3 regions of the Chelatococcus sp. KU-N122 genome follow, and region 1 is predicted to be linked to each of the others. Evidence: predicted binding sites of a transcription regulator. Region 1 holds the regulator's gene; each other region holds the start of a gene.

Region 1 (10,273 bases):
GCGTTCCCTATCGCACGACGGCGCTCGCTTCGTTCACCAGCTATGCCGTCAGCTTCACCCTCGGCTTCCCGTTGGTGACGGCGGGCACCGTCCGCTACTGGATCTATTCGGCCAAAGGCCTGCGTGCCTCGCAGGTGGCGACCTTGACCGTGATCGCCGGTCTCACCTTCTGGCTCGGCATGGGCGTGGTCCTGGCCTGGAGCCTGGTGCGGGAGGCGGGCGCCATCGCGGTTCTCGCCCATACGCGCATCTTCCTGAACCAGATCGTCGGCGTCGTCGTCTTCGCCCTGGTGGCCGGCTACCTCGTGTGGGTGTCGATCAAGCACAGGGCCGCGACGATCCAGGGCTGGCGGCTGGAGCTGCCCGGCTTCCGTCTGACGCTCGGCCAGATGATCCTGGGGGCGGGCGATGTCTGCGCCGGCGCCGGCGTGCTCTACGCGCTGCTGCCGCTCGGCCACGGCCTGAGCTACGAGACCTTTCTGGCGATCTACGTCTGCGCCTGCATGCTCGGCATCGCCAGCCACGCGCCCGGGGGGCTGGGCGTCTTCGAGGCCACGATCCTCGTCGCCTTGTCGGCTTTGCCTGGAGAGCGGGTGCTGGGGGCGTTGCTGCTCTTTCGCCTCTATTACTATCTGGTTCCGTTCGTCCTGGCTCTGGTCCTGCTGGGGGGCCACGAGATCAGAAAGCGTTTGCGCGCGCAGATTCGGACGGCACCTCCGTAAATCGGTAGTATCTCTTGGTTAGAACGCCGCAAGGGGATGCTCGCCGCCGGCTGGGAGGTCGTGACCTTGGCACCGCCTGAGCAACGCACGTCTTCCGAGACATCCTTCCAGGTGCGGGCTCTGCGCGGCCGCTACGTTGCCTTGCGTGCGACGGCGACGACGTGCGCCGTCTTCGTGCTGATCGCCATGGCGGAGCATGGCCTCAATCTCTGGATGCTGGCCGCGTCGGGCACAGCCGTCCTGGTGACCCTGTTGCTGTTCAGGGACCGCATGCCGATCGGCGTGCCGGCCGCCGGACGGTCGAGCGACAAGGCGGATGCTGCTGGCATCGCCGCGCTGATGGCCGCCATTCCCGATCCGGCGCTGCTCGTCGACCGCCGCAGCGTGGTGATCGACGCCACACCGGAGGCTCGGGGGTCGTTCCCGACGTTGCGGATCGCTCAGCCGCTGTCCTTCACGTTGCGGGCCCCGGCGGTGCTGGAGGGGCTCGATGACGTGCTCAAGTCGGGCGAAGCGCAGATCGTCGAGTTCTCCCATCGAGGCGCGGCCGAGCGCGTGTACGCGGTCGCCATCACCCCGTTCGTCGTGGCCGGCGGCGACAAGGGCGCGCTGCTGTTCTTTCGCGATCAGACGGCTGCCCGGCGCCTGGAGCACATGCGCGTCGATTTCGTCGCCAACGCCAGCCATGAGCTGCGCACGCCGCTCGCGTCGTTGATGGGGTTCATCGAAACGTTGCAGGGCCCGGCGCGCAACGACGTGGTGGCGCGCGAGCGCTTCCTCGGCATCATGCGCGACCAGGCCCAGCGCATGTCGCGCCTGATCGACGACCTGCTGTCGCTGTCGCGCATCGAAATGCGCGCCCACGTGCAGCCGGCGACGCCCGTGGACGTGCTGGGCCTGGTCAAGCACATCATGGACACGCTGAGCCCGCTGGCCGGCGATCGGGGCGTGGCGCTCGAGCTGGTGGCGCCGTCCACGCCGGTGATCGTCCCCGGCGACCGCGACGAATTGCTCCGGGTGTTCGAGAACCTGATCGAGAACGCCGTCAAGTACGGCCAGTCGGGCAAGCGGGTCGTCATCACCGTGGCGGCGCCCCCGGAAGGGGGGGCGGCGAACGATAATGAGATCTCGATCTCGGTGCGCGATTTCGGCCCGGGCATCGGGCCGGAGCACGTGCCGAGGCTGACCGAGCGCTTCTACCGCGTCGATGTCGCCGCCAGCCGGGAGAAGGGCGGCACGGGCCTCGGGCTCGCTATCGTCAAGCATATCGTCAACCACCATCGCGGGCGCCTGCAAATCGAAAGCGAGCTCGGCCACGGTGCCCTGTTCCGCGTCATCTTGCCCCTCTTCGGCGACCAGAAGGCTGCCGGCCGCATGCAGGGCTGAGCGCGGCAGTCGTTGGCGGGCAAAGGATCTGCCGTGTCATTCGACTGTCATCGAGAGGTCATACGTAGGCCGCGCAAAGGGGCTTCACTGTACGCGAGCAACTGGCGCGGCCGACCGTCGGCAATGCCTGAGGCCTATTGCAACCCCTTAAGGAGAGACCCCGTGAAGTTTCAATCGTTCATCGCTGCGGCCGGTATTGCCGCCGTCGGCTTTGCGACGCTGTCCTTCGCCGCCGAAATCTCCGGCGCCGGCGCGAGCTTCCCCTATCCCGTGTATGCAAAGTGGGCCGAGGCCTACAAGAAGGATTCGGGCGCCAGCCTGAACTATCAGTCGATCGGCTCGGGCGGCGGCATCAAGCAGATCCAGGCTCGGACGGTCACGTTCGGCGCCACCGATGCCCCGCTGAAGGGCGAGCAGCTTGAGAAGGACGGCCTGATCCAGTTCCCGATGGTGATGGGCGGCATCGTGCCGGTCGTGAACCTCGAGGGCGTGCAGCCGGGCCAGCTCGTCCTGGACGGTCCCACGCTCGCCAAGATCTTCCTGGGCGAGATCAAGACGTGGGATGACGCCGCCATCAAGGCGCTCAACGCCGGCGTGAACCTGCCGTCGACGGCGATCGCGGTGGTTCGTCGTTCGGACGGCTCCGGCACCACCTTCAACTTCACCGACTACCTGAGCAAGGTGAGCGCGGACTGGAAGTCGAAGGTCGGCTCCGCGACTGCGGTCGAGTGGCCGGTCGGCCTCGGCGCCAAGGGCAATGAGGGCGTGGCCGCCAACGTCGCGCAGACCAAGGGCTCGATCGGCTACGTCGAGTATGCCTACGCCAAGCAGAACAAGCTGCTTTTCGCCAAGATGAAGAACAAGGACGGCAAGGTCGTCGGTCCCGAGACCAAGTCGTTCCAGGCGGCCGCCGCCAATGCCGACTGGAGCTCGGTCCCGGGCTTCGGCGTCATCCTGACCGACGAGCCGGGCGCCGACTCCTGGCCGATCACGGCTGCCACCTTCATCCTGATGCACAAGAAGCCGCAGGACGCGGCGGCGGCTGGCGAAGCGCTCAAGTTCTTCGGCTGGGCCTATGCCAAGGGCGCCGGCCTCGCCGAGGAGCTCGACTACATCCCCATGCCCGACAAGGTCGTCGGCCTGGTCAAGAAGGAATGGGCTCAGGTGGTCGACGCCAGCGGCAAGCCGGTGATGCCGGCGGCCTCCAACTGATAGTCGATCTGTCGAATGCGGCAAGGCGGTAACGCCTTGCCGCGTCATTTCACTTCGATCATGCGTCCCGCCTTCGCCCCGTTGGGTCTCTTGAGTGAACGCGGGTAGGGCATGTCCGACGTCCGGGAACGATCACCGATGGCTGATGTAGCGCTGAACTCCAGTACGGCCGAGCCGGCGGCGAAAACCGTCGACCGCGCGTCGGTGCTGCGGGGCTTCCGAATGGGGGACCTCGCCTTCTTCAACCTGACGCGCGGCGCCGCCTTTCTTGTGCTGGTGCTCCTTGGCGGCGTCATCATTGCCCTGATCGCCGGCGCGCTGCCCGCGCTGCGGGAGTTCGGTTTCGGCTTCATCACATCGCAGTCTTGGAACCCGGTGACCGAGAAGTTCGGCGCCCTGGCGCCGATCTACGGCACGCTGGTGACCTCGCTCATCGCCATGCTGATCGCCGTTCCCGTGGGCCTCGGCATCGCCATCTTCCTCACCGAGCTGTGCCCGCCGTTTCTGCGCCGGCCGATCGGCATCGCCGTGGAGCTCCTGGCCGGCATCCCGTCGATCATCTACGGCATCTGGGGCCTCTTCGTCTTCGCGCCCTTCCTGCAGGGGACCTTGCAGCCGTTCCTGATCTCGGTGTTCGGTAACGTTCCCGTCCTGTCGTCGATCTTCGCCGGCCCGCCTTACGGCATCGGTATCCTCACCGCCGGTCTCATCCTGGCGATCATGGTGCTGCCGTTCATCACCTCGATCTCCCGCGACGTGTTCGAGACCGTGCCCCCGGTGCTCAAGGAGGCCGCCTACGGCGTAGGCTGCACCACGTGGGAAGTGATCCGCAACGTCGTCATCCCCTACACCCGCGTCGGCGTGATCGGCGGCGTCATGCTGGGCCTCGGCCGGGCCCTGGGCGAGACCATGGCGGTCACCTTCGTCATCGGCAACGCCCACAAGATCTCGGCGTCGATCCTGCAGCCGGGCACGACGATCTCGGCCACAATTGCCAATGAGTTCACCGAGGCCGTGGGCGATCTCTACACCTCGTCGCTGATCGCGCTCGGCCTGCTCCTCTTCGTCATCACCTTCATCGTTCTCGCATTCGCGCGGCTCATGCTGCTGCGTCTCGAAAAGCAGCAGGGGAAGTGAGAGCATGACCGCGCGCGTATCATTCGCGGGGCGCAAGCGCTCCAACGGCGTCATGATGGGTCTTTGCTGGGCCGCCGCAGCCTTCGGCTTGACCTGGCTGGTGATCATCCTGGCGACCCTGCTGTGGGAGGGCTTCAGCGGCCTCAGCGCCGCAGTGTTCACCCAGAACACGCCGCCGCCGGGGTCGGCCGGCGGTCTCCAGAATGCCATCGTCGGCAGCCTGATCATGACGGTCATCGGCGTCCTGATCGGCACGCCCATCGGCATGCTGGCCGGCACCTACATGGCGGAATATGGCCGGCACACCAGGCTGACGACCATCGTCCGCTTCATCAACGACATCCTGCTCAGCGCCCCCTCCATCGTCGTCGGCCTCTTCATCTATGAGGTCCTGGTGGTGCAGATGGGCCACTTCTCGGCAATCGCCGGTGCGGCGGCGTTGGCGGTCATCGTGATCCCCGTGGTCGTGCGCACCACCGAGGACATGCTGCTGCTGGTTCCCAACCCGTTGCGCGAGGCGGCCTCGGCCCTTGGCATGCCGCGCCACTTCGTCATCCGGCGGATCGCCTATCGGGCGGCTCGCGCCGGCATGATCACCGGCGTGCTGCTCGCCATCGCCCGTGTCTCCGGCGAGACCGCGCCGCTGCTGTTCACCGCGCTCAACAACCAGTTCGGCAGCACGAACCTGAACGGGCCGATGGCGAGCCTTCCGGTCGTCATCTTCCAGTTCGCTCTGTCGCCCTACGCGGACTGGCAGAAGCTGGCCTGGACTGGAGCGCTCATCATCACTCTAGCCGTGCTGACCCTCTCCATTGCGGCGCGCGTGCTTTCTGCGAGGACCCAGAAATGAGCGAATCCAGCGTCTCCGCCATCGAAATCGCGGCCTCTAAGCCGGCGGCCTCCAATCAGGGCCTCAAGGAGAAGATCTCGGTCCGCGACCTGCGCTTCTACTACGGTGACTCGCTGGCGCTGAAGGGGATCAACCTCCCGCTCTATGACCGCAAGGTCACCGCCTTCATCGGGCCTTCCGGCTGCGGCAAGTCCACCCTGCTGCGCATCCTGAACCGGATGTATGATCTCTACCCGGGGCAGCGCGCGGAGGGCGAAGTGTTGCTCGACGGCGACAACATCCTGGCGCCGAAGCAGGACCTGAACATCCTGCGCTCGCGGGTCGGCATGGTGTTCCAGAAGCCGACGCCGTTCCCGATGAGCATCTACGACAACATCGCCTTCGGCATCCGCCTGTACGAGAAGGTGCCGAAGAGCGAGCTCGACGACCGCATCGAATCCTCGCTGCGCCGCGCGGCGATCTGGGACGAGGTGAAGAACAAGCTCAACGCGAGCGGCTTGAGCCTCTCGGGCGGTCAGCAGCAGCGCCTGTGCATCGCCCGTACCGTGGCGATCCGTCCCGAGGTCATCCTGCTCGACGAGCCGTGCTCCGCGCTGGATCCGATCTCGACGGCCAAGATCGAGGAGCTGATCGACGAGCTCAAGAGCGACTACACGATCGCCATCGTCACGCACAACATGCAGCAGGCGGCGCGCGTGTCCGAGAACACGGCCTTCATGTATCTGGGAGAGCTGGTCGAGTTCGGTCCGACGTCGAAGATCTTCACGTCGCCGACCGACTCGCGCACGCAGGACTACATCACCGGGCGCTTCGGCTAGAGCGCTTCGCGGTTGGGTGGACCCACCCAATCGCAAAGGAAGCGCTCCAGGTGAAAAGAGTTGGAGCATTTTTCTGCAATTGGATGACCTCATCCAATTGCGAAATGCTCCAGGGACGGCGCCTCCGGTTCCGGTCGCGGCGGAGGCATTTGAATATCGAGACCGAGAGCATGTGGGTCTTGGCGAGCCGCCTTTGACCAATCAGCACCATGCTTGAACGAACCAGGAGCAGAGTGCGATGACCGAGCATACCGTCTCCGCCTTCGACACCGAGCTGTCTTCGCTGCGGAGCACCGTGGTGGAGATGGGCGGCTTTGCCGAAAAGATGTTGGACGACGCGACGCGGGCGCTCGTACGCCGGGACACCGAGTTGGCGCAGTCGATCATCGCGGCCGACATCCGTCTGGACAATCTCCAGCGCGAGGTGGAGGAACGTGCGGTCCTGACCATTGCGCGGCGCCAGCCGATGGCCGTCGACCTGCGCGAGATCATCTCCGCCATCCGTGTCGCCGGCGACATCGAGCGGATTGGCGATCTCGCCAAGAACATCGCCAAGCGCGCGGTGGCCATCGGCAGCCAGTTCCAGCCGCCGAAGATCGTCGTGGGCGTGCAGCACATGAGCGATCTGGTGCAGGAGCAGCTCAAGGACGTGCTCGACGGCTACACCCAGCACGACGCCAACGTCGCCCTCGAGGTCTGGAACCGGGACGGCGACATCGATGCGCTCTACACCTCGCTGTTCCGCGAGCTGTTGACTTACATGATGGAAGACCCGCGCAACATCGGCTTCTGCGCGCATCTGTTGTTCTGCGCCAAGAACATCGAGCGCATTGGCGATCATACGACCAATATCGCTGAAACCATCAACTACCTCGTTACCGGCGAGCCTCTGGGCCCGGAACGCCCCAAGGCCGACAAGTCGAGCTTCACGACGATCGACGCGACGAAGAGCTAACGGAATGGTGGGGGGATGGGGACACGCATTCTGATCGTCGAGGACGAGGAGCCGTTGAGCCTGCTGCTGAGGTACAATCTCGAGGCGGAAGGCTATGACGTCGACACGGTGTCCCGGGGCGACGATGCCGAGATCAGGCTGCGGGAGCTGGTGCCCGATCTCGTGCTGCTCGATTGGATGTTGCCGGGCTTGTCCGGCATCGAGCTGTGCCGGCGCATACGCTCCCGACAGGAAACGGAGCGGCTGCCGGTCATCATGCTGACCGCGCGTGGCGAGGAAGCCGAGCGTGTCCGCGGCCTGGCGACCGGGGCCGACGACTACGTCGTCAAGCCGTTTTCGGTGCCGGAATTGCTGGCGCGCGTGCGGGCGTTGCTGCGGCGTGCCAAGCCGTCCCACGTCGCCAACCTGCTGACGGCCGGCGACATCGAGCTCGATCGCGAGACGAGGCGGGTGCGGCGTTCGAGCCGCGAGCTGCACCTCGGGCCGACGGAGTTTCGCCTGCTCGAATTTCTGATGCAGAGCCCCGGACGGGTGTTCTCCCGCGAACAGCTGCTCGACGGCGTGTGGGGCCACGACGTCTACATCGACGAGCGGACCGTGGACGTGCATGTCGGCCGCCTGCGCAAGGCGATCAACCGGCCCCGCAAGCCCGATCCGATCCGCACCGTACGCGGCGCCGGCTACGCCTTCGACGAGACCTTTGCGCGGGATTGAGGTTGTGCGGGGCGCCGATGTCGCGCCCCGTCTCTGCCCGTCTGTCGCCGTCATGACCACGGGCGAGCCCCCCTCATGACAGCGGGGAAGCGCACTTCAGATTCGACAAGTTGACGTGCGTCTACCCGATCAGATGGGCTCATCTGATCGGGTAGACATGCTCCAGATTCAAAACGTTATGAGCATTTCTCTGCCATTGGATGATCTCATCCAATGGCGAAATGCTCTAGCTCTAGCGCCTGCGCCGCTCGGGCGGCTGATAGGCGATGCGGGCGTGGTGGCTGCAGTAGGGCTGCCCGGGGGTCGTGCGATTGCCGCAGAAGCGGAACTCGGCCGACGTCGGATCTCCCAGCGGCCAGCGGCACATGTTCTCGCGCAGCTCCGTGATCGTCACGCGCTCGGACATCGGCACCACGACATCGGGCAGCGTCCGGGCGGCCGGCGGCGCGTACTCGTCGGGCTCGATACGCATGCTGACGGCGAGCACGGTATTGCCCTGGACGGCCGGGCCATGGGTCGGCCGCGCTGTCGCTACGGCGGGGCGGGGGGGCGTCCCCACGCTCTTGCGGGGCTTGGGCGTGCCGGACGCCGGCGCCTTCGCCCGTCCCGAGAGGCCCAGGCGATGGACCTTGCCGATCACCGCGTTGCGCGTGATGCCACCCATGGCCGTTGCGATCTGGCTGGCGCTCAACCCCTCGGCCCATAGCCGCTTCAGCAGCTCGACGCGGTCATCGCTCCAGATGTTTCCAGGATCGTTCATCCGCCCCTCCGTGCTCAGCGCCGCCATTGGGAATCCCTCCGCGATTGCGCACGCTCCTCGTCGCAGCGCAGCGGGACCATCACCAATGACCGGTTTACCCACGACATGTCGTGGTTCACACGCAGGACCATACAAGATGACGCAAGTCTGCGCCAAGACCGGCCCCGGTGCGGTGGATGTTTTCCCCAGGAAGGTGACGAAACCGAGTCCGAATGCGCCCGTTTTGCGCCGCCAATGTCGCTATTGCAGCAACAATCGAAATCGCCGCCGTCCGAACCTGTGCATAAAATCGAGGCGCGTTGCAAAAGCCGCTCGCCGTACCAATGTACGCTTTGAAATTGACAGCCGGAGCCGGGTCCCTAGAATAGAGGTAGTGCCGCCCCCCGCTGGGCGGCACTTTGATTTTTGGGGATTTCGCTGGCCGCAAGGCCGTCCGAATTCACGCCGCTGCGGAGCGCTTGCCGTTTGCGTGGGGCCACGCGGCCGGGACGAAGCACTCCAGATTCGATGTGCTGGAGCGTCCATGCGCCCGGATGACGCCATCCGGGCGGGAGCCGCCACCCAGCCGCGGACGGCGGCTTCGACATGCGGATCGGCTCTTGCGAACATCAGCCGATTGAACCGAAGTGATCCCGCATGAGGAGATCCGACCCGTGACCTCGCCGCTTCTGCCGACCTTTGCGCGCGCCGATCTGCAATTCGACCGGGGAGAGGGCTTGTGGCTCGTCACGCGTGACGGCGAACGATATCTCGACTTCGGCGCCGGCGTTGCGGTGAACTCGCTTGGTCATGCCCATCCTCACCTGGTCGAGGCGCTGACCACCCAGGCCACCAAGGTCTGGCATACGTCGAACTTGTATCGGATCCCCGAGGGCGAGCGCCTGGCGCAGCGGCTGGTGGACGCCACCTTCGCCGACCGCGTGTTCTTCACCAATTCGGGCGCCGAGGCGCTGGAATGCGCCATCAAGATGGCGCGCAAGTATCATGCGGCCAACGGCGAGCCCGGGCGCTACCGCATCATCACCTTCGAGGGGGCGTTCCACGGCCGCACGCTGGCCACCATAGCGGCCGGCGGTCAGGCCAAATACCTGGAGGGTTTCGGCCCCAAGGTCGACGGCTTCGATCAGGTGCCGCTGACCGATGACGACGCGCTCAAGGCCGCGATCGGGCCGGAGACGGCGGCCATCCTGATCGAGCCGATCCAGGGCGAGGGCGGCGTCCGCGTGGTCGATCCGGCCAAGCTGAAGGCGCTGCGCGCCCTGTGCGACCAGCATGGGCTGCTGCTGATCTTCGACGAGGTGCAGACCGGCGTGGGCCGGACGGGCAAGCTCTTCGCCTACGAATGGTCCGGCGTCGCGCCGGACATCATGGGCATCGCCAAGGGCATCGGCGGCGGCTTCCCGCTCGGTGCCTGCCTGTCGACCGAAGAGGCGGGCAAGGGGATGACCGCTGGCGTGCACGGCACCACCTTCGGCGGCAATCCCCTGGCCATGGCGGTCGGCAACGCGGTGCTCGACGTGATCCTGGCGCCGGGCTTTCTGGAGCACGTGCGCGCCATGGGCCTGCTGCTGAAGCAGCGGCTCGCGGAGATCAAGGACCGCTTCTCGTCGCTCATCGTCGAGGTGCGCGGCGAGGGCCTCATGCTCGGACTGAAGATGAACGTTCCCAACACGGATTTCATCGCGGCGGCGCAGAAGCAGCATCTGCTGCTGATCGGCG
Region 2 (10,273 bases), 200 kb from region 1:
CATCAAGATCGAGCCGCTCGCGGGGGAATGGCAGCGTCATGCGCCCGCAGGCGGCCTGACCGGCAACAAGATCAACGTCTCGTTCCTCTCGCTCAATCGCAACAAGCGCTCGCTCGCCATCGACCTGAAGACCGAGGGCGGCAAGGCCGTCCTCAATAAGCTCGTCGAACAAGCCGACGTCTTCATCCAGAACTATCGCCCCGGCGTCGCCGCACGACTGGGCGTGGACTATGAAAGCCTCTCCGCGATCAATCCCCGCCTCGTCTATGTGTCGATGTCGGGCTATGGCGAGGACGGACCGAGCGCCAGGCGTCCCGGGCAGGATCTGCTGCTGCAGGCCATGTCGGGGGCGATGATGTCGACCGGCCGCGAGGGTGAGCCGCCCCAGCCGGCCGGCCAGTACCTGGTGGATGCGATCACCGCCTATACGGCGTTCGAGGGCGCGCTGGCCGCCCTTCTGCACCGCGAGCGCACGGGCGAGGGCCAGAAGGTCGAGGTCAACATGCTCGACGCCATCGCCACCATCCAGATGCAGGAGCTGTCGGTCTTCACCGTGGGCGGCAAGCCCCAGACCCGCAGCGCCGAACCGCACGCCCATGTCTATATCCGCTCGCCCTACGGGATCTTTGCGGCGAAGGACGGCTACATCGCGCTGGCCATGCCGAACTTCCCCGGCCTCGCCCGCGCGCTCGACGAGCCCCGCTTCGAGGGGCTCGACGAGATGAAGGCGGGCTGGGAGGATCGGGACGCCACCTTCGCGCTGGTGCGCGAGGCGGTGGGCAAATACAGCCGCGACGAGGCGCTGGCCCGGCTCGAGGCCGAGGGCATCTGGGTCGCGCCGGTCTATGGCTATGCCGACCTGGTGGCCGACCCGCAGGTGATCCACAACGGTACCTTCATCGACTACGAGCACCCGACCGAAGGCCGTGTGAAGACGCCGGGCTTTCCCATCAAGTTCTCGAAGACGCCGTCCGAGCTGCGCTATGGCGCGCCGCTGACCGGCCAGCACACCGACGAAGTGCTCGCAGCCGCCGGCTACAGCCCCGAAGCGATCGCGGCGCTGATCGCGGCCGGCGCCGTGGGCAGGGGCGAGGCATGAGGTTCCGCGGGCTGACGTGGGATCACCCACGCGGGCGTCACGCGCTCGAGGCCGCGGCCAGGGCCGGCGGTCCCATCGATTGGGAGGCGCAGCCGCTCGAGGGCTTTGAAAGCGCCCCGATCGGGGTGCTGTGTGCGCGCTACGACCTCGTGGTGCTCGATCATCCGCATCTGGGCGAGGCGCTGTCGCACGACTGCCTGCGCCCGCTGGATCAGGTCTTTGCGGCCGGCGACCTCGAGGCCATGGCCGGCCGCGCCATCGGCCCCAGCATGGCGAGCTATGTCATGGCCGGCCGCGCCTGGGCGCTCCCGCTCGATGCGGCCACGCAGGTCATGGCGCTCCGATCCGATCTGATCGCCCAGGCCCCGGTGACATGGGCGGACGTCGCCGACCTCTCGCGTACGACCGGCAAGGTGGCGCTGTCGCTCGCCGGGCCGCATGCGCTGCTGTCGTTCCTGTCGGTGGCGCAGGCCATCGACCGCACGCTGGATCTGCGCGACGGCAACGTCTGGGTGCCGGAGGCGGCCGCCGTGCAGGCGCTCGCTATCCTGGCCGATCTGGCCGACCGCAGCCCGGCGTCGGTCGCGGAGCTGAACCCGATCGGCATTCTGGAGCACATGTCGGGCGGCCACGACGACGTGGCGCTCTGCCCGCTGATCTATGGCTACGTGAACTATGCCGCCCCCGCCCGCACGGTGCGGCTTCGCTTCGCGGATGCCCCGCGGATCGCGGCGGGCATGCCGCCGGGCTCGATCCTCGGCGGAACGGGCATCGCGGTCTCGACACGCTGCCAAGTGAACGACGAGCTGCGCGCCCACCTTCTGTGGCTGATGAGTGCTGAGGCCCAACGGGGCTTCATCCCGCAGAACGAGGGCCAGCCCGGCACGCGCGAGGCCTGGCTCGACCCGGCCGTGAATGCGGCCACGGGGGGCTTCTTCCAGAATACGGCCGCAACGCTGGAAGCCGCATCGATCCGGCCGCGGCATGACGGCTACATCGCCTTCCAGAGCGCGGCCTCGGCTGCGCTCCGTGACGGTTTCGCCGCCCGGACGGCGCCCGCAGCCCTGGCAAGACGGCTGGAGGAGATGGTCCGGGCATCGCACCGCGCCGCACAGGAGGCAGGGGCATGAGCGCACCGCTGACATTCGAAATCGAAGGCCGTGTCGGCATCATCACCTACAACCGCCCCGACAAGCTGAACGCCATGACACCGGAGATGGCCGAGCTGATGGTCGAGGCCGTCGCGCGCTGCAACGACGACGATACGGTGCGGACCGTGGTGCTGACCGGCACCGGCAAGGCCTTCTGCGCGGGCTCGGACATCTCCCTGCTGGAGACCTATGCGACCCCTTGGGACTTCCGCAATCGCACCGAATATTGCGATGCCGTGCGCGCCCTGCTGAAGCCCTCCATCGCCGCGATCAACGGCTACGCCTTCGGCGGCGGGCTGGAGATGGCGCTCACCTGCGACATTCGCCTCGCCGCGGACACGGCCCGCATGGCCGCTCCCGAGATCAAGCTCGGCTGGATCGGCGGCGGCGGCATGACGGCGCTGCTCGCGCATTCCATCGGCCCGTCGAATGCCGCGCTGATGGTGATGACCGGCGAGGCCATCGACGCGGCCAAGGCCCTGTCGTGGGGGCTGGTCAGCGAAGTGACCGCGCCGGATGCGTTGCGCGCTCGTGCCGTCGAGATAGCCGCCCAGATCGCCGATCGCGCGCCGATCGCGGCCGAGACCGCCAAGGCCAATCTGGCTGCCGCCTTCAACATGCCGCTGGAGCAGGCCATCGCCTATGAGCGCGACCTGCAGACGATCTGCTTTGCGACCGAAGATGCCCATGAGGGCCGTGCCGCCTTCGGCGCGAAGCGGCCCCCCGTCTTTCGGAGGCGTTGAGCATGAGCGTCGATCTTCGCATGCTCCGGCTCCGCCGGTGCGCCGGGCTGGATGAAACGCATCGTCCGTACCTGGAGCGGGATGATTTATCGTCGGATCGCCCCGCTCCGAATCTTTGTTTTGAGCATGATCTTGTCCAAAAACCGGTGTCCACTTCTTGGGATCACGCTCTGGAGCATTTCGCGATTGGGTGGACTCACCCGATCGCAAAAGAAGCGCTCCAGATTCAAAAGGTTATGAGCATTTCTCTGCCATTGGATGGGTCCATCCAATGGCGAAATGCTCTAGCCGGCAGCGGCCATCGACCAACGAAGATGGGGAGGTTGCAGCATGATTGACGATCTTTCGGGCCTGTGGCTCGGCCGCGTCTGGCTGCCCGAGGTCTCGGGCCCCGCCGTGGTCACCCTGCGCGACGGCCGGGTGATCGACATCACCTGCAAGGGGGCCGCGACCGTCTCCGAAATCTGCGAGACGGATGATCCCGCCGGTTTCGTGCGAAACGCACCAGGACGTGACCTCGGCAGGCTCGACGGGATCGCGGCGGGCACGCCGGGCGACCTGGCCGTACGGCATATCCTCGCCCCCTGCGATCTGCAGGCCGTCAAGGCCTGCGGCGTGACCTTCGCCCGCTCCATGGTGGAACGAGTAATCGAGGAGAAGGCCAGTGGGGACCCCTCGCGGGCCGAGGCGATCCGCGCCCGTATCGGGGCCGTCATCGGCGACTCCCTGCGCAACATTCGGGCCGGCTCCGCCGAGGCAATGCGCGTCAAGGACGCGCTGATCGTCGAGGGCATGTGGTCGCAATACCTGGAGGTGGGCATCGGCCCGGATGCCGAGGTCTTTTCCAAGGCGCAGGTGCTCAGCGCCGTCGGTTCCGGCGCCGATGTGGGGCTGCATCCGATCTCGACCTGGAACAACCCCGAGCCAGAAGTGGTGCTGGCCGTGTCGTCGCGCGGGCGGATCGTCGGTGCCACGCTGGGCAACGATGTCAACCTGCGTGACGTCGAGGGGCGCTCGGCCCTGCTCCTGTCCAAGGCCAAGGACAACAATGCCTCGGCTGCGATCGGGCCGATGATCCGTCTGTTCGACGACAGGTTCACGCTGGACGATGTGCGCCGTGCGGAGCTGACGCTGACCGTCGAGGGCGAGGACGGCTATGAGCTGAGAGGGCATTCCTCGATGGCCGAGATCAGCCGGGACCCCGAGGATCTGGTGCGCCAGACCGTCGGGCGTCATCACCAGTATCCCGACGGTCTCATGCTGTATCTCGGCACCCTGTTCGCCCCGACCGAGGATCGCGACGTGAAGGGCGAGGGCTTCACCCATAAGCGCGGCGATCGGGTCACGATCTCGGCCCCAGGTCTCGGCGTGCTGGTCAATACCGTCCGGTTGTCCACCCAATGCCCGCCTTGGGAATTCGGCATCCGCGCGCTGATGACCAACCTTGCCGGCCGCGGCCTGATCTGAGGATGATCGCCATGACCCACGCCACTCTGTCCCTGCACGGCAAGCATTTCATCGCCGGCGCGCGCGTCGGCGCCGCCCGAACCTTTCCCTCGAGCCCGGCGCATGGCCCTGTCCGGCAATTCTCCGCGGGCACCCCGGAGCTGGTCGATCAGGCCTGTCGCGCAGCCGCTACGGCGTTCCCCGCCTATGCTGCCACCTCGCGCGAAGAGCGTGCGCGCTTCCTCGACGCCATCGCCGACGAAATCGAGGCTCGCGGGGCTGAGATCACCGAGATCGGCACGCAGGAGACCGGGCTTCCGCAGGGCCGTCTCGAGGGCGAGCGCGGACGGACCACCGGCCAGCTGCGGCTGTTCGCCGACCATATCCGCAGGGGCGACTATCTCGACCGCCGTCACGATTGGGCGCTGCCCGACCGCAAGCCCGCTCCGCGGCCCGAGCTCGTCATGGTGCAGCGCCCGATCGGGCCGGTCGCCGTCTTCGGCGCATCGAACTTCCCGCTGGCCTTCTCGGTCGCCGGCGGGGACACGGCGGCAGCTCTGGCGGCGGGCTGCCCCGTCGTGGTGAAGGGGCATTCCGCCCATCCCGGCACGGGTGAGATCGTGGCCGAGGCGATCGACGCCGCGATCGCCCGCAGCGGCGTGCCGCACGGCGTGTTCAGCCTCATCCAGGGGGGCGACCGCAGGGTGGGCGAGGCGCTGGTGACCCATCCGGCAATCAAGGCGGTGGGCTTCACGGGGTCGCTCGGCGGCGGGCGCGCGCTGTTCGACCTGTGCGCGGCGCGGCCGGAGCCTATTCCCTTCTTCGGAGAGCTCGGCTCGGTCAACCCGGTCTTTGTTCTGCCCGAGGCCGCAGCCTCACGAGCCGAGCCCATCGCCCGCGACTGGGCCGCATCGCTGACGCTCGGCGCGGGCCAGTTCTGCACCAATCCCGGCATCGCCGTCCTGTCGGCCGGGGACGATGCGGAGCACTTTGCCGCGACCGCGGCCGCGGCGCTTCGCACGGTCGATGCGCAGACCATGCTGACCGACGGGATTGCCGCAGCCTACCGGCAGGGGCGCGACCGGTTCACCACCGCCAATTCGGTCGAGACGCTGCTGGCAGGCGCGAGCGACCAGCGCAGTGCCAAGCCCAGCCTGTTCCGCACCACCGGGGCCGCCTGGTTGGCGGACCGGCATCTGGGCGAAGAGGTCTTCGGTCCTCTCGGCCTGATCGTGACGGTCGCGGATGCCGAGGAGATGGTCGCGCTGGCCGAGTCGATCGAGGGGCAGCTCACCTGCACCTTGCAGCTGGACGACGGCGATGTCCCGCTTGGCCGTCAGCTGCTGCCGATCCTCGAGCGCAAGGCCGGCCGCGTGCTGGCCAACGGCTTCCCGACGGGGGTCGAGGTGGCCGACGCCATGGTGCACGGCGGCCCCTACCCGGCGTCGACCAACTTCGGCGCGACGTCGGTGGGCACGCTGTCGATCCGGCGCTTCCTGCGCCCGGTCTGTTATCAGAACATGCCCAGGGGCTTGCTTCCGGAGGCGCTGGGCTAGAGCTTTCGCCATTGGATGGCGATCCATCCAATGGCGGAAAAATGCTCATAACCTTTTGAATCTGGAGCGCTTTGCGATCGGCAGCTCCGCCCGGTCGGGAAGCGCTGCGGAGAACGTCAGCTTGCCCGTCATCCCGCGGGATGGCCCGCCCTCGACGGAGGGCGGGCCCAGAGCGCCCGACGTGCAGGCTCAGAAGCCGATGCGCAGGCCGGCCGTGACGACGTGGGCGACGTCGCCGCCTTTGGTCGCGATGTTGGCGTCGTAGCCGACACGCCAGCCGATGCTCGGCGAGATGTCGCCTTGCAGGCCAACGCCGATCGCCACCGAGCTGGTGTCGAAGCCGGGCACGGCCACGGTCTGCGTCGCCATCGGGCTCAACACGCCGGCAAGGCTCACCGACGCCAGCTTGGTGTCGCCATTCACCAGATGGTTGTAGGCGACCCGCAGCGACGGCGTGAGCCCGTTGAACGTGGTTGCGACCTCGCCACCGACACGCAGCGTCGTGGCGTTTGCCCAATGGCTCGGATAGGTCACGTTGCCGCCGGCGGCGCCGAACTCGGTGAAGCCGCGGACGTTGGCCGTTGCATAGGTCAGGCCGACGAACGGGGTCAGCCGCAGCGCGCCCAGCTTCAGCTTATAGCCGGCCTCCGCATCGATGGCATAGGCGTCCACGTTGGTGCGGCCGACGCCGACCAGGTCGTAAGCGCCGAAACGGCGGATGTCGGAGAACTTCACGTTCGGCGCCGCGCTGACCGACGCGTAGATATAGAACGGATCGCCGAAGTAGCCGGCGTAGAGCGACGGGGCGATCGACGCCGAGATGTCGTATTGGCCGCGCGCGCCATCACCGAGCTGGCCGCCCTGGACCGTCGCCGCCACGCCCGCGCGGAACTCGTTCCAGCCGTAGTCGAGGCCCACGGTGCCGCCGAACAGCGTCCTGTCGGCGCCGATCGTTTCGGGCTGGATCAGGCCGGCGCCGAACTCCGCTCGGCCCCCGACCCACGCCGACAGGCCCTGGCTCGCCCAGGCCGAGCCCTCCGCCCGACGGATCGCCCGCAGCTGGTCGGCGACGGACGCGGCGGCGCTCTGGCCCAGGCCCAGGGCGCCGGCGTTGAGGCGCGCGAGGATGAGCGGAGCGGTCTCGCGCATCGACTTGAGGAACAGCGGGTCGACGGCGGTCGGCAACGTGAGCTTGTAGACGAGCACCATGTTGTCGTTGTTCTGGCCCGAATTGTAGGGCTGGCCCTGCATGGAGCCGTTGGTCGTCAGGAAGTCGTTGTCGTTGGAGACGAACAGGAAGAAGTCGTTCGGCCGGCCCTCGACCAGGGTCGGCACCAGCGCCATGCCCTCCCACTTCTCCGAAATCGTCAGGCTCGACTGCGGGCCTTGCCCCGGCGCGCCATTGTTGAGGCCGAGGCCGAAGCGCGCCAGCTGGGTCGAGTTGACCATGTTGACGAGCTCGACCGAGCGGGCCGGCGTGATGGCGGGATTGAGCTTGCCGGCCGTCGCGATCTGGCCTGAGGGCGAGGTTTCCGCGGACGAGCCCGCGATGTTCGAAGCCTGGCTCACATCGACGAGATAGACCGACTTGGTCATGATCGGCGTGCCGGGGGCCGCGCCCTGCCCCGTGCCGTCACGCGCCAGCACGAGGAACTGCCGGTCGTTGAGCGCCACCATCTCGCTCTGCGCCGCCGTCCGGTTCGCGGGGCCGCCGTTGCCGTTCAGGGTGAAGGTCGGCAGTTGCAGCACGTAGGATTCGACCGGCGCCGTCGGCGTCGCGGTCCTGGAGATGTCATAGACGAGGATGCGCGTGTTGAGGCGGGTCTGCTGCTGGGAGTCGGTCAGGTCCTGCATGGCCGAGCTCTGCAGGACGGTGATCAGCTTGTTGCCGTCGGGGCTCACGGCGAGCGCCTCGAGGCCCTGGTTGTTGCGACGCCCCGTTGTCGGCGCGGTGATGGAGTTGAAGTTCACGGTGCCGTCGGTGCGCGGGATCAGCGCCGGCGGAACGGGGATCGAGCCCTTCAGATTGCCGTTGGCATCGAAGTAGAAGATCGAGGGCCCGTATTCGTCGCTGACGTAGAACGACCGGTCGGTCTTGAAGGCGACCGCTTCGGCGTCGATGGCGATGCGCCCGGCGCCGAGGCTTCCGGCCGCCGGGCTCGGCGCCGGGCGGCCATAGAGGAGCGTGGTGCCGCTGCCGGGATCGGCCCCTGTGAAGGTCCGGCCCTGGTCGTCACGGAGGACCATGCCGCCGTTCGGTGTGAGCTGCACTTGGCTCTGCGAGCTCGTCGCGGCCGGAAGATTGGGCCCGGCGTAAGGGGAAAAAGCCATCTGGAACTTGAACAGCCGCGCCGCATAGTCGGAATAGATAGGCGGGCTGGCGGCCGGATCGTTGCGGCCGCGATCGGGAAGGGCGAGCAAGGTCGCCGTATAACCGCCGCCGGGCGTCATCCGCCACGAATAGGGGTCGATGGCGAGGCCTGAGAACGAGCCGAGCGTGTCGCCCAGAAAGTCCCGCGCCGTCGCCGGAAAGCGGCCGGCGCCGAGCAGTCCCTGGTTGGTGAAGGTGATGCCGTCGACATTGATGGAGGTGGGCAGGCCGGTGGTCGCCACATGCGGCGTCGTATAGGTTTGCGCCTGCGCTACGCTATGAATTGCAAGCGATGACGCGGATGCAAAAAGAAGCGCGCGGAAAAACATCGTCAGCCCCCATCCTTGGAATGCGGGACTGATCGGGGGCAGGTGCAACAGCCCCATGACAAAAGATGAGGCCCGGGGCAGTTTGCGGCGGGCTAGTCTCATTCTGGCCACAGTTCAGAAACGTTCAGAAACGCGAAGCGGCGTCGAGCGAGGCGACGGCTCGAAGGCGAACCGGCCAGCTCCGGCTGCCGGTCGGGGGCGTTCCACGATTGGGTGGGCTCGCCCAGCCGAAGAAGAAGCACCCGGATTCAAGAACTCGGAACAGGTCAATCCGACCAGATGGGCTCAACCGGCCAAGATATGCTCTCGGCGATGATCCTTGAAATCGGAGACGTTCCGGAGAAGATCACGCTCAAGACATCGAGTTGGAGAAGGTGATGGCCGGCTCGACATGCAGCAGATGAGACGTCACCTGCCGGCCGGCGATCCAATGCAGCAGAAACGCCGGTGGTTCGAGCGTGAGAGCCATGCGACCCGTGTCGCGGAAGTCCGGCGCGACCTGATGCGCCACCGAGGGGGCGACGACGCAGATGGTCGTCCCGAAGCGCATCTGGATGCTCCGGTGCACATGGCCGCACAGAACGCGCTCCACCTGTTCGTGGTCGCGCAGAATCTCCTCCAGCGCGGCCGCCCCGTCCAGCAGACGGATGCGATCCATGGCCGGAATGCCGCACGCGATCGGCGGATGGTGCATGAACAGCAGGGTGCAGGCGTGCCGGTCCTCCTCGAGCGAGCGCGACAGGAACGACAGGCCCGCCTCGTCGAGCTGGCCGTGGCTGCTCCCCTCCACCAGCGTGTCCAGCCCGATCAGGCGCACTTCGCCGACTCGCGTCGAGACGTGCAGGGGGCCTTGCGCCGGGACGTCGTAGCGCCGCGCCCACGCCTGCCGGAAAGCCTCACGCCGGTCATGATTGCCCGGCACCGCGAGAAGCGGCATCGGCAGCCGGGCAAGCTCCGTCAGGAGCGCCTCGTATTCGTCGGACAATCCGTGCTCGGCGAGGTCGCCGGTCATGATCACCGCGTCGGGCGGCGTCGGAAGGCCCAGCACGGCGTCGACCACCCGCCGCGCCATCGCCGCCACGTCCACGCGAGCGCCGAACAATGGCGCCCGCGAGAAATGGAAGTCCGACAATTGGGCGATCAGCATGGGCCCGTCGTCCCGTCAGCTCTCGTCCGCATAGATGCCGTCGAGCTGCCCGGCGGTGAGGTTGGCCGCCCGCTCGTCCAGCACGAGGCGCCCCTGGCGCATCGCCACGATACGATCGGCAAAGCGCAGGGCCAGATCCGTCTGGTGCAGGCTGCACAGCACGGCGATGTCCCGTTCGCGAGCGATCTCGCGAAGCACGGTGAGCACATTGGAGGCCGACGCCGGATCGAGACTGGCCACCGGCTCGTCAGCAAGAACGAGCCGGCTCTGCTGGGCCAGCACGCGGGCGATCGCCACGCGCTGCTGCTGGCCGCCCGAGAGCGAATCCGCCCGCTGATAGGCCTTTTCGAGGAGCCCGACACGATCCAGCGCCGCCAGCGCGATGTGCCGATCCTCGGATGAGAAATGCCGCAGGAGCACACGCCAGGTCG
Region 3 (10,273 bases), 210 kb from region 1:
GACCGCATCATCCAGCTGCCGTGGGAGCCGAAGATTGCCTGGATGCCGGCGGACAACCACTTCAAGGGCGCGCCATACCCCATGTCGACGCGTGTCGTCCTGCAGAAAGCGCTCGAGCAGGCGGCGGAGCTCGGCTTCGGCTTCAACCTTGGTGTGGAATGCGAGATCTTCCTTCTGCGGCAGGCTGAGGACGGATCTCTGGTCGTTCCGCACGCCGACGACAAGCTGACCAAGCCTTGCTACGACGTGCGGAGCTTCCTCGACAATTTTCACTGGCTCGACAAAATGGCGAGCTGTATCAACGGCCTCGGCTGGGATCTCTACTCGTTCGACCACGAGGACGCGAACGGGCAGTTCGAGTTCGATTTTCGTTATGCCGACGCGCTCACCACGTGTGACCGGCTCACGTTCTTCCGCATGATGGCCAAGCACTACGCCAAGGAAGAAGGTCTGGTCGCAACGATGATGCCGAAGCCGTTCGCCGACAAGACCGGCAACGGCGCGCATTTCAACATGTCGCTCTTCGATCTCGGAACCGGAGCGAATGTTTTTGCGTGCGATCCGGCCGACGATCCGCGCGGCTACGGGCTGACGGAGCTCGGCTACAACTTCATCGGCGGCATCCTCAAGCACGGCCGCGGGCTCTGTGCGGCTTTCGCGCCGACCGTGAACAGCTACAAGCGGCTGGTGCGGCGCGGCGCGATGACCACCTTTTCGTGGGCTCCGGTGTTCAACTCCTACGGCTCCAACAACCGGACCAACTCCGTGCGCGTGCCCCAGGGGGGCGGGCGCTGCGAGAGCCGGAATGCCGATGGCGCGGTCAACCCTTATCTGGCTGCCGCGCTGGCGCTTGCCGCCGGCCTCGAAGGGATCCGCGAAGGAATCGACCCGGGCCTGCCCAACGAGGACAACCTCTATACGATTTCCGAGGGCGAGCGCGCCAAGCGCGGCATTGCGTTTCTGCCGCAGACGCTGCTCGAAGCCGTGCAGGCCTTCGCCGCCGATCCGCTGATCGAGGCGACGCTCGGAACGGCGCTGCGCGACGAGTTCGTCACCTACAAGACGAACGAGTGGAACGAGTACCACCAGTCGATCAGCCGGTGGGAAACGGAGCGCTACAGCCACCTGTTCTGAGCAAGGGGATGACGACGCTGGAGCGGTTCGCGATCCCCGACTTCGCCACCGAACGTGGCGACAGGATCGACGTGACGCTGACCTTTCGCCGTTGGGGGCGCATCGACCAGGCCGGCGGGAATGCCGTGCTGCTGTGCTCTCACTTCACCGGCACGAGCGGCTCCTTCGATGGCCTGATCGGATCGGGGCGACCGTTCGACCCCGCCCGCCTCCTCATCGTCGCGGTCGACATGTTCGGCAACGGTGTCGCGTCGTCCCCGTCGCACGCCCGGACGCCCGTCGAGCGGGCCGCGTTCCCCGCGCTCACGCTCTTCGACAACGTGCGGGCCCAGAGGCTCCTCCTCGACCATCTGGGCATCGCGACGCTGAGGCTGATCTACGGCTGGTCGATGGGCGCGCTCCAGGCCTGGGGCTGGGCATCGGCTTGGCCGGAGCGCGTTCGTGCGATCCTGCCGGTCTGCGGCGCCGCGCGCTGCTGGCCCCAGAACCATGTCTTCCTGGAAGGCGTGCGCGCGGCCCTGATGGCCGATCCGGCGTGGGCGGCGGGGGCGTATGCGCAGCCGCCCCGGGAGGGCCTGCGGGCCTTCGGTCGCGTCTATGCGGGATGGGCCTATTCGCCGGCGTTCTTCCGCGACGAGCTCTGGCGGAGCCTGGGCTTCGGTTCGGTGGAGGAGCTGCTCCAATGGTGGGAGGACGACCATCTCGCCTGGGACGCGGCGAACCTGATCCACAAGCTCCGCACCTGGCAGAGCGCGGATGTCGGGTGCCTTCCCGGGATGTCGGGCGACTGGCGCCGGGCGCTCGCGCGCGTGACGGCCAGGGTGATCGCCATGCCCTGCGATACCGATCGCTACTTCACCCTGGACGAAAATGCGCTCGAGGTGGCGGCCGTGCCGGGGGCGGAGCTGCGTCCGATCCATTCGTCCCTGGGCCATGTCGCAGGAGCGCCGGGGCGCCATCGCAACGAGAGCCGCCAAGTCGAGGCGGCCATCCGTGAACTCCTGGACGAGGCGATCGATGCCACCTCCTGAAACCCTGACCCTCACCGTCACGGAGATCACGCCGCTCGCGGAGGGCGTCGTGGGCGTGACGTTGGCCGATCCCGGCGGCTCGCCGTTGCCGTCGTGGACGGCCGGCGCGCACGTCGATGTGAGCGTCCCCTCGGGACGGACGCGCAAGTATTCGCTCTGCGGCAGCCCTCTCGATCCCACCTCCTACCGCATCGCCGTGTTGCGCATGGGCGAGGGCGGCGTCTCGTCCGAGATCCATGGTCAGCTGCGGCGAGGTGACCGGCTGCCCGTTTCCCCGCCGCAGAACCAATTCCCCATGGTGGAGGCGGAGCACCACCTGTTCATTGCGGGCGGCATCGGCATCACTCCGTTCCTGCCGATGATCGAGACGCTCGGCGCCGACAGTCGGCGCTACACGCTCGCGTATGGGGGGCGTGCGATCCGCGCCATGGCCTTCGTCGACAGGCTCGCCCAGGGACAAAGCGTCGATCTCTTCCCCAAGGACCGGAGAGGGCGGATGGACCTGGCCGCGACGATTGCCGCCGCTCCGGCCGATGCCGCCATCTATTGCTGCGGACCGGCGGAGATGATCGAGGCCGCCGCCGTGATCGCCGGCCGCGAGGGACGCACGCTGCATCTCGAGCGTTTCAGCGGTGAGCCGCTTGCGCCTGTGGGCGATGATCGCGCTTTCGATGTCATGCTGGCGCGGTCGGGGCAGACCTTCCACGTTCCTGCTGAGTGCCGGCTGGGGGAGGTGCTGATGAATGCGTTCGTGCCGGTCGCGTTCTCCTGCACGCAGGGCTACTGCGGCTCATGCCGGACGCGTGTTCTCGAAGGCGTGCCGGATCATCGCGACACGTTCCTCACCGAGGCCGAGAAGGAGGCGGGCGAGATGATCATCTGTTGCGGCCGCGTGCACGGCCCGAAACTCGTCCTCGACCTGTAGCGGAGGCTGCCGTGCGAGAAAGCGCCGATCCAGCCATGACCGAACGGCAGAAGGCGCGTGCGGCCTATCTCTCGCTCGCGCTGCGGAGCGGCGACGGCTTTTTCGCCTGCGATGCGCTCGGGGCAATCGTGATTGCCTACGGTCTCGAGGAGGGAGCCGAGGCCCTGGGACTCACGACCGACGAGCTCGTCGAGATATTCGATCGTCGCGAGGTCCTCGACATCATCACGTTCATGAAGCTCGCCAGGGCCGTGGGCCTCACCCTCACCGCTGAGTAAGGTATGGCAGGGTCCGTCGTAGCCGCCGCTCGCTTGGCTGCCAACCGCAGCCGGATCACTGCTCCGTGAAGAACGTGAACACGACCTGGCTGTCGTTGCCCAGGAGGCAAACGAAGCGGACAGGCTTGTCGCTCTTGTCGCGTTGAAGGTAGGCCTCTCCCATCACCACGCCCTTGATCGGCGTGTCGCCGACTTTGGAATCGGCCTTTGAAACGGCGATCGTGTCGAGCTCGACCGTAATCTGGTCGAGGCTGGGCGACCGCTTCTTCAGCGCGGCTTGGCCGGCCAGCCGGCAGGCCTCGACCTCGGGAGGCGCTTGAGCCCGTGCGGGGGCGGCTGCGATGCAGCCCAGCAGCGCGATCGTTGCGATGATCGACGTACGCATCTGGTGACAGCCTCGCCTCCCGCGGCCCCAGCCGAGGTGGGCTGGAGCGCTGAGTGATTGCGTGGACCCGCCCCATCGCACAAGAAGCGCTCCAGGCTTTGACGCGGCGGACGGCTCAGAGGACGGGACGATAATAGTCATCGACCCGCCCGCGCCAGCCGAGGTCCGTCGACCCCCAGTCCGGATCGGATGCGTAGTCGCCGGGTATGGTCGGGGCGGCCTTCAGACGGTCGATGGTCTCATCCAATCTGTAGCCGCCGAGCTGTGTATCGTACCGAAGCTTTTCCCACGGCACCGGATGATAGTCGGCGCCCATTCCCAGGAAGCCGCCAATGGACGCAATCGCGTAGGCGACGTTTCCGGAGCGCTTGTCGAGCATGACATCGTAGATCGAGCCCATGCTCTCGCCTTGGCTGTTGTAGAGATTGGTACCCTCGACCTTGCTGGCGGCGATCAGGCTTCGTGTTTCGTCGGTCGCGACCTGTTGGTACTCGGCCATATCAGTTCTCCCTGGTTGCTTGACTGGCCGGGCAGCACCCCGCATGCGCGACCATTGAACCACGTCAACCAGGGCCGGATGTCGTTGTTCCTGTGTTCCTTGCCCGACATAGTTGCGAGCCTGCCGATCGGCTGGACACAGGTGGCCGCGATGTCGGCGTTCGCAGCTGCCGCTGCCGCGTCCTCAAAGTGACCGCGGCTCGGCCAACTGGAACTGCTCGAAGCGATCCAGGGCCGCCTCGATCGCGGCCTTCAGCTCCGGGCGTTCCTCCACGATCCAGGTCCACTGCTGAATGAGCAGCTTGCGGGCCGTGCGGTCGGTCTTGAGGTCGAGCGCGGCGACGATCTCGTCGCCCATCAGCACGGGCAGGGCGAAATATCCCAGCACCCGTTTGGCGGGCGGCACGTAGGCCTCGAAGCGGTGCTCGTAGCCGAAGAACAGGCTGAGGCGCTTGCGCTGGATCACCAGCGGGTCGAACGGCGACAGGATGTGGACGAGCGGGCCGGGCTCCATCCCGGCCACCCCTGCCATGCCGTCCAAGGCCTCCGGCGCCGTCCAATGCTGCGCGCTATCACGGCCATCCACGTGCACGGGCACGAGCCGTTTGCGGCGGACGGCCGTCGCGATCAGGCCGGCCACCGCCTTCTTCGTCGACAGATTGCCGAAGCAGATGGAATCGAGGCTGACGATGCCTTGCGAGCGCAGTGCCCGCGCCAGCAGATAGCCTGCAAACTGCTCGTCGCTTGCCGGCTTCGGGCGGCGGCGCCAGCCGAAATGCCGGCTGGTGAGCTCGTAGCTCTTCAGCATGCCCTGGCGCTTGCTGATGGTGAGGTCGCCGACGAAGAAGGCGAGGCGGAGCACGCGCTTCGACGGCTTCCGGCTGCCCCACGGATGGGTCTTCTCGACGAGCACGTCGTCGTCGATATCGCGGATCGAGAGCGCACCCTCCTTGCGGATGCGCTTCAGCAGGGCCGCGTAGTCAGCCGCATCGACGGGATCGAACCAGTTGGGCGGAGCTTCGCGGAACCGCTCCATGGCCGGCATGAAGAAGCCATAGTCGGCGCTCGGTATGTAGGCGAGCGCGTGTGCCCAGTACTCGAAAACCGACTTGTCGACCGACTGTGCCTGTTCCAGGTCGGTGCGGGCGTAAGCCGGAATGCGGGTAAAGAGGATGTGATGGTGGCTGCGCTCGATCACGTTGATTGTGTCGATCTGCACATAGCCGAGATGAGCGACGGCCTGCCGGGTGGCCTCCGGCCCGTCGCCGAACGGTGCCGTCTCGCCGAGACGTTGCGCGCCGAGCCAGAGGGCGCGGGCCTCGGCCGATGTGAGCGAAATGGGCCTCTTTGCCAAAGAGCGAAACTCCGATTCGTCGGGTTGATTATGCCCTGGCGATAGAAGATCCGAACAGGATGAGCAGGCTCCCGAGCGACGGAGTCCGGATCCCGCGAGACAACGCCCCGGCCGCGGCGATGATGGGCGGCACCTTGAGTGTTGCTCCAGAAACCACGGGATAAGCCGATGCAGAGCCGTACCGCGAACAAGATCTATGGGACCGTCAGCGCCGAGCGGCAGAAGGAGATGAGCGGGCTGGAGTTCGTGGGAGGGCTCGTCGACGGCACGCTGCCGCTCAACACGATCGCCGAGACGCTGGGCTATGATGTCACCGAGGTGTCGCGCGGACGCGTCGTCGTCGCGGCCGAGCCCAACGGCACCCACCTCAATCCGGCCGGCACGGTGCACGGCGGCCTGGCGGCCACGCTGCTCGACAGCTGCATGGGCCTCGCCATCCAGTCGACGCTGGAGCGGGGCGTCGGACAGACGACCGTCGAGTTCAAGATCTCGCTCGTCCGCCCCATTACTCCGGAGACGGGCCTGATCATGGCCGAGGGTGTCGTCCTGAACTGCGGCCGACGCATCGGCACGGCCGAGGGGCGGATCACCGATCGGAGCGGCCGACTGCTCGCCCACGGCACGACGACATGCCTGATCTTTCAGAGTTAGAGCCTGATCCCAAGAATTGGACACCGGCTCTTGGACAAGATCATGCTCAAAACAAAGACTTGGAATGGGGTGATTCGAAGAAAAATCATCCTGCTTTAGTGTGGTGGATCTGACGTTCCTGCCCCCGAGCGCCTGAGCCCACGGGCCCAATTCGTTCGCTGCGCGCGGGCGGGGAGGCGTCGTGGTCTCATCGCGCCGTGGGGGCCGCGAACACGCCCTCGGCGCCAATGCTTCTATAGTCCGAGGCCATAGGCTCCGGGGGCTCGAGCTCGACGCCTCGACATGGTGGCGGGTACGGCCAGCAAGACGTTCGAGATGCGCGGGCAACGCCGGCGGCCCCAGCGCGCGAGGAGAGGGGAGGTCGCTCACCTTCGTCGAGGTCTTTGCGCTGGAGAGATCGGCGCTTCGCCTCCGGCCGTCGGACGGTGCGATCCGCTCGAGGGCGGGTTGCGCTGTCCGCGCGAAACGCGCTGGAAATCTGCGGATGGCTGAAAAGCGAAACGCTGACGGCGGAACGATCTGCTATCCGTTGGCCGTGCCCATCGCTATGGAAGTTGCTTATGTCCCAGCTGGAATTCCCGCTCGCCCGGTTCAAGGCCATGCTCGATGAGCTCCCGCCGACGGCCCGGCGCATTGCGAGCTTCATGGTCGAACAGCCGCATCGCGTGCTGGAAATGTCGGCGAGCGAGATCGCGATCGCGGTACAGGCCAGCGAGGGGTCGGTTATCGGGCTGTGCCAGCAGATCGGCGCGCGGGGATTTGCCGAGCTGAAGATCGCGGTCGCACAGGAGATCGCAATCTCGCGGGCCCTGCTGCACGAGGCTATCGTGCCGGGCGACAGCACGGCGAACGTCGTGGCGAAGTTCGCCGCCAGCCATGCGGTGGCGCTCGAGGACACCGCCAAGGTTCTGGACACGGCGGACGTCGACCGCGCGGCGGCTTATCTCGCGGGAGCGCAGCGCATCGAATTCTACGGCATCGGCACGTCCGCGCCCATTGCCGAGGACGCGGCCTATCGCTTTCTCAGGCTCGGTCTCATCACCAAGGCGGTGACGGATTCCCATGGCCAGGCCGTCAGCGCCGCCTTCACCGGTCCGCATGTCGCCACGGTGACGATCTCGCATTCGGGCCGCACGCATGAGACGCTCGAAGCCACCCGTCTCGCGAAGGAGGCGGGGGCGCGCACGGTGTGCATCACCAATTTCGGCAAGTCACCGCTCCAGCAATATTGCGACGTGGTGCTGTTCACAGCGGCGCAGGAGACGAAATACCGGATGGAAGCGCTGTCCAGCCGGATCGCCGAGCTGTTTGTCATAGATGTCCTCTATGCGCGGCTGGCGCTCGCGCGATGGGAGACATCGCTCGCCGCGATCCAGAAATCGTATGACGTCATTGCCACCAAGCGCACGCGACCGACGACCGAAAAATAGCCGTCGCCGCAGCCCGCAGATCACGCGACGAGCGAGCGCAGCGAAAGTCGCTCGTCGAGAAGAATGCAGGGGATGCCGAGCCGGCGCGCGCCCGCCCCGTCGGTGTCGGGATTGTCCCCCACCATGATGACCTCATGGGGCGCGAGGCGCAGTCGCGCAAGCGCCGCTTGAAAGAGCTCGGCCTGCGGTTTGCCGAAGACGTGAGCGGGCTGACGCCCCGATGCGGCTGCAATCGCCGCAGCAAGCGCGCCGGTCTCGGGCACGAGACGGCCTCCGGCGCCGGGATGACGCAGGTCCGGGTTGGCCACCACGAATGACGCTCCCGACCGCACGGCGTTGGCCGCTCGGGACAGCATCGCATAGTCGAACGCCGTGGTGCGGGCGACGAAAACCACCTCGGGCGCCTCGTCGGTGACCACGAGGCCGAGCCGGCGCGCCAGGGCGACCAAGGGCTCGCGGGCCAGCATCATGATGCGCCTGCCTGGCCAGCGTGACGCGATGAAGCGGACCGCTTCCATGCCTGCCAGCACGATCCGCGCCGGAGCGACGTCGAGACCGGAGCGGGCCAAGTGCCGGGACAACTCCTCTTCTGTGTCCGAGGAGTTGTTGGACAGGATCATGGCACGCTCGCCGACACGGGCCAGCATGTCCCGCGCACCGTCGATCACCTCGTTCGTGCGCATGAGCGTCCCGTCCAGATCGAAAAGAACCGCGTTGGCGGCCTGAAGCGCGGCGCGTGCGTGCGCCAGGTCCGTCAGTCGGCCTGCAGTGTCGTCCGTCATCACCGTCCGCCGCATCGCGTCCTCGCATGTCTCCAGGCTCAATAGCAGCGGCACGTGAGTGAGGTAAATTCAGTATGTCGTCGATTTCATTGCGTGATGCACATTTTTGAGTTTACCTCAGTGTCATTGTCATGTCACTGAGCATCCATAAGTCTGCGGGGTCTTCATGGCGTCTCGACCCGTTCTCGGCAGTCGTTTTTCACGAAGGAAACGAACCATGATCCACCGCCGATCCCTTCTCATCGGGGCCTCCGCAATGCTCTGCGCTCCGGCCATCCTGAGCGCCCAGACACGCAAGACCATCAAGGTTGCACTTGCGCCCTCGCAGCCGACCCAGGCCGAGACGCGCAAGGTATGGGAGCCGCTGTATCGTTCGGTGTGCGAGCGTATCGGCGCCGACCTTCACCTCACCGTGGCCAATGACTGGGCCGGTGTTTCCATGGCGATCGGCAGCGAGCAGGTGGATCTCGCCCAGCTCGGGCCCTGGGGTTATGTGCTGGCGAAGAACAGTTCCGGTACGCGCGTGATCAACGTCATGCTGGTGAACGGCAAGCCGACTTATCACGGCCTGATTGTCGCCCGGCGGGATCTGGTGATCGAGAAGTTCCCAGAAGACGCCAAGGGTATGTCCATGCAGATGCTGGACACCGGCTCAACCACCGGCTGGATGGTTCCGACACATTATTTCCGTTCGCTCGGCATCGAGCCCAAGACCTATTTCGGGCGGTATGCGGAAGGCGCGTCGGCCGCCGCCGCGCAGATGGCCACGATCAATGGCCAGGTGGATCTCGCCACCGGCTGGGACACGCATCGCAACACCATGATCAAGAACGGGCTGATGGCCGCCGACGCCAACAAGGTGGTGTGGCAGTCCGCGCCGCTGCCGAACGAGCCCATCGTCGTGCGCAAGAGCATGGACGACGAATTGGCCAGCAAGCTTCAGGCCGCCTTCAACGAACTGACGCCCGCCGAGCTCGCGACGCTGCCCTATCCCTACACCGGGTTCCGCTCGACCACGCACGAGCCCTATGCGGTGCTGGAGCGGATGGGGCGCGATCTCGGCGTGCTCAAGGCCTGACGGGCGTGGCGGCTGGAGCGCCCGGGCCGCTCCGGCCGTGCAGCGGGTGGGATCAGATGCACAACATATGGCAACTTACGCGGCCCCCGCCGGTTCGCGATGGCGCGGGACGATATGTCGAGCCCCGCATTCCGTTCACATCGCCGGCGGTGCTGGTGCGGCTGGCACTCGCCGCAGTGCTGATCATGCTGTTCGGCCTATGCGTGAAGCTCGCCGAAGTGGATCCCGCGGCGCTGATTGCCGGGTTGCCGCGTCTTGCCAGCTGGGCCGCGAAGGCGTGGCCGCCTTATCTCAATGACCTCGACGTCTATTGGCTGCGGGCGGCCGAAACGGTCGCCATCGCGACGGTGGCGACTGCGGTTGCCACGCTGCTCGCCTTTCCGCTGTCCATTTTTGTCTCGCACAACGTGACGCCCTCGCCCTTGCTGGCGGCGCCGGTGCGGATGATCCTGAACTGCTTTCGCGGTGTGGACACCATCGTCTTCGCGCTGCTCTTCGTGGCGGCGGTGGGCCTCGGTCCCTTCGCCGGCGTGCTCGGCATGATCGTGCATTCGCTGGGCGTGATCGCCAAGCTGAACAGCGAGGCGATCGAGACCATGCCCAAGGCGCCTCTGGAGGCGGCCGCCATGACCGGCGCTAACCGCACCAAGATCGTCACCTATGCGCTGCTCCCTTCGGTGCTGCCGAACCTGTCCTCCGTCTCGCTCTACGTCTGGGAAGCCAATGT

The links. Region 1 encodes PhoB, which activates phosphate uptake and scavenging genes when phosphate is short. Its sites were predicted from a motif close to TGTCATNNANCTGTCAT; they were not measured.
Region 2: the regulator PhoB is predicted to act here: its motif matches at 8,740-8,756, upstream of ACZ5PO_RS18615 (esterase-like activity of phytase family protein).
Region 3: the regulator PhoB is predicted to act here: its motif matches at 8,590-8,606, upstream of ACZ5PO_RS18590 (HAD-IIA family hydrolase).

The regions. Positions count from the first base shown of each region.
Region 1 is NZ_AP043981.1:4,333,345-4,343,617, forward strand. It holds gene ACZ5PO_RS19505 (lysylphosphatidylglycerol synthase domain-containing protein) at 1-722, shown strand, start outside; gene ACZ5PO_RS19510 (ATP-binding protein) at 789-2,108, shown strand; gene pstS (phosphate ABC transporter substrate-binding protein PstS) at 2,271-3,320, shown strand; gene pstC (phosphate ABC transporter permease subunit PstC) at 3,459-4,457, shown strand; gene pstA (phosphate ABC transporter permease PstA) at 4,462-5,307, shown strand; gene pstB (phosphate ABC transporter ATP-binding protein PstB) at 5,304-6,125, shown strand; gene phoU (phosphate signaling complex protein PhoU) at 6,364-7,080, shown strand; gene phoB (phosphate regulon transcriptional regulator PhoB) at 7,096-7,794, shown strand; gene ACZ5PO_RS19545 (GcrA family cell cycle regulator) at 8,027-8,554, opposite strand; gene ACZ5PO_RS19550 (acetylornithine transaminase) at 9,208-10,273, shown strand, end outside.
Region 2 is NZ_AP043981.1:4,133,683-4,143,955, reverse strand. It holds gene ACZ5PO_RS18645 (CaiB/BaiF CoA transferase family protein) at 1-1,099, shown strand, start outside; gene ACZ5PO_RS18640 (extracellular solute-binding protein) at 1,096-2,229, shown strand; gene ACZ5PO_RS18635 (enoyl-CoA hydratase/isomerase family protein) at 2,226-2,993, shown strand; gene ACZ5PO_RS18630 (hypothetical protein) at 2,996-3,331, shown strand; gene ACZ5PO_RS18625 (fumarylacetoacetate hydrolase family protein) at 3,324-4,460, shown strand; gene ACZ5PO_RS18620 (aldehyde dehydrogenase (NADP(+))) at 4,472-5,995, shown strand; gene ACZ5PO_RS18615 (esterase-like activity of phytase family protein) at 6,185-8,608, opposite strand; gene ACZ5PO_RS18610 (phosphodiesterase) at 9,048-9,842, opposite strand; gene phnC (phosphonate ABC transporter ATP-binding protein) at 9,858-10,273, opposite strand, start outside.
Region 3 is NZ_AP043981.1:4,122,860-4,133,132, forward strand. It holds gene glnT (type III glutamate--ammonia ligase) at 1-1,134, shown strand, start outside; gene ACZ5PO_RS18550 (alpha/beta fold hydrolase) at 1,143-2,165, shown strand; gene ACZ5PO_RS18555 (PDR/VanB family oxidoreductase) at 2,152-3,090, shown strand; gene ACZ5PO_RS18560 (hypothetical protein) at 3,126-3,368, shown strand; gene ACZ5PO_RS18565 (hypothetical protein) at 3,424-3,753, opposite strand; gene ACZ5PO_RS18570 (PRC-barrel domain-containing protein) at 3,869-4,252, opposite strand; gene ACZ5PO_RS18575 (winged helix-turn-helix domain-containing protein) at 4,436-5,605, opposite strand; gene ACZ5PO_RS18580 (PaaI family thioesterase) at 5,774-6,256, shown strand; gene ACZ5PO_RS18585 (MurR/RpiR family transcriptional regulator) at 6,856-7,686, shown strand; gene ACZ5PO_RS18590 (HAD-IIA family hydrolase) at 7,707-8,483, opposite strand; gene ACZ5PO_RS18595 (phosphate/phosphite/phosphonate ABC transporter substrate-binding protein) at 8,686-9,546, shown strand; gene phnE (phosphonate ABC transporter, permease protein PhnE) at 9,603-10,273, shown strand, end outside.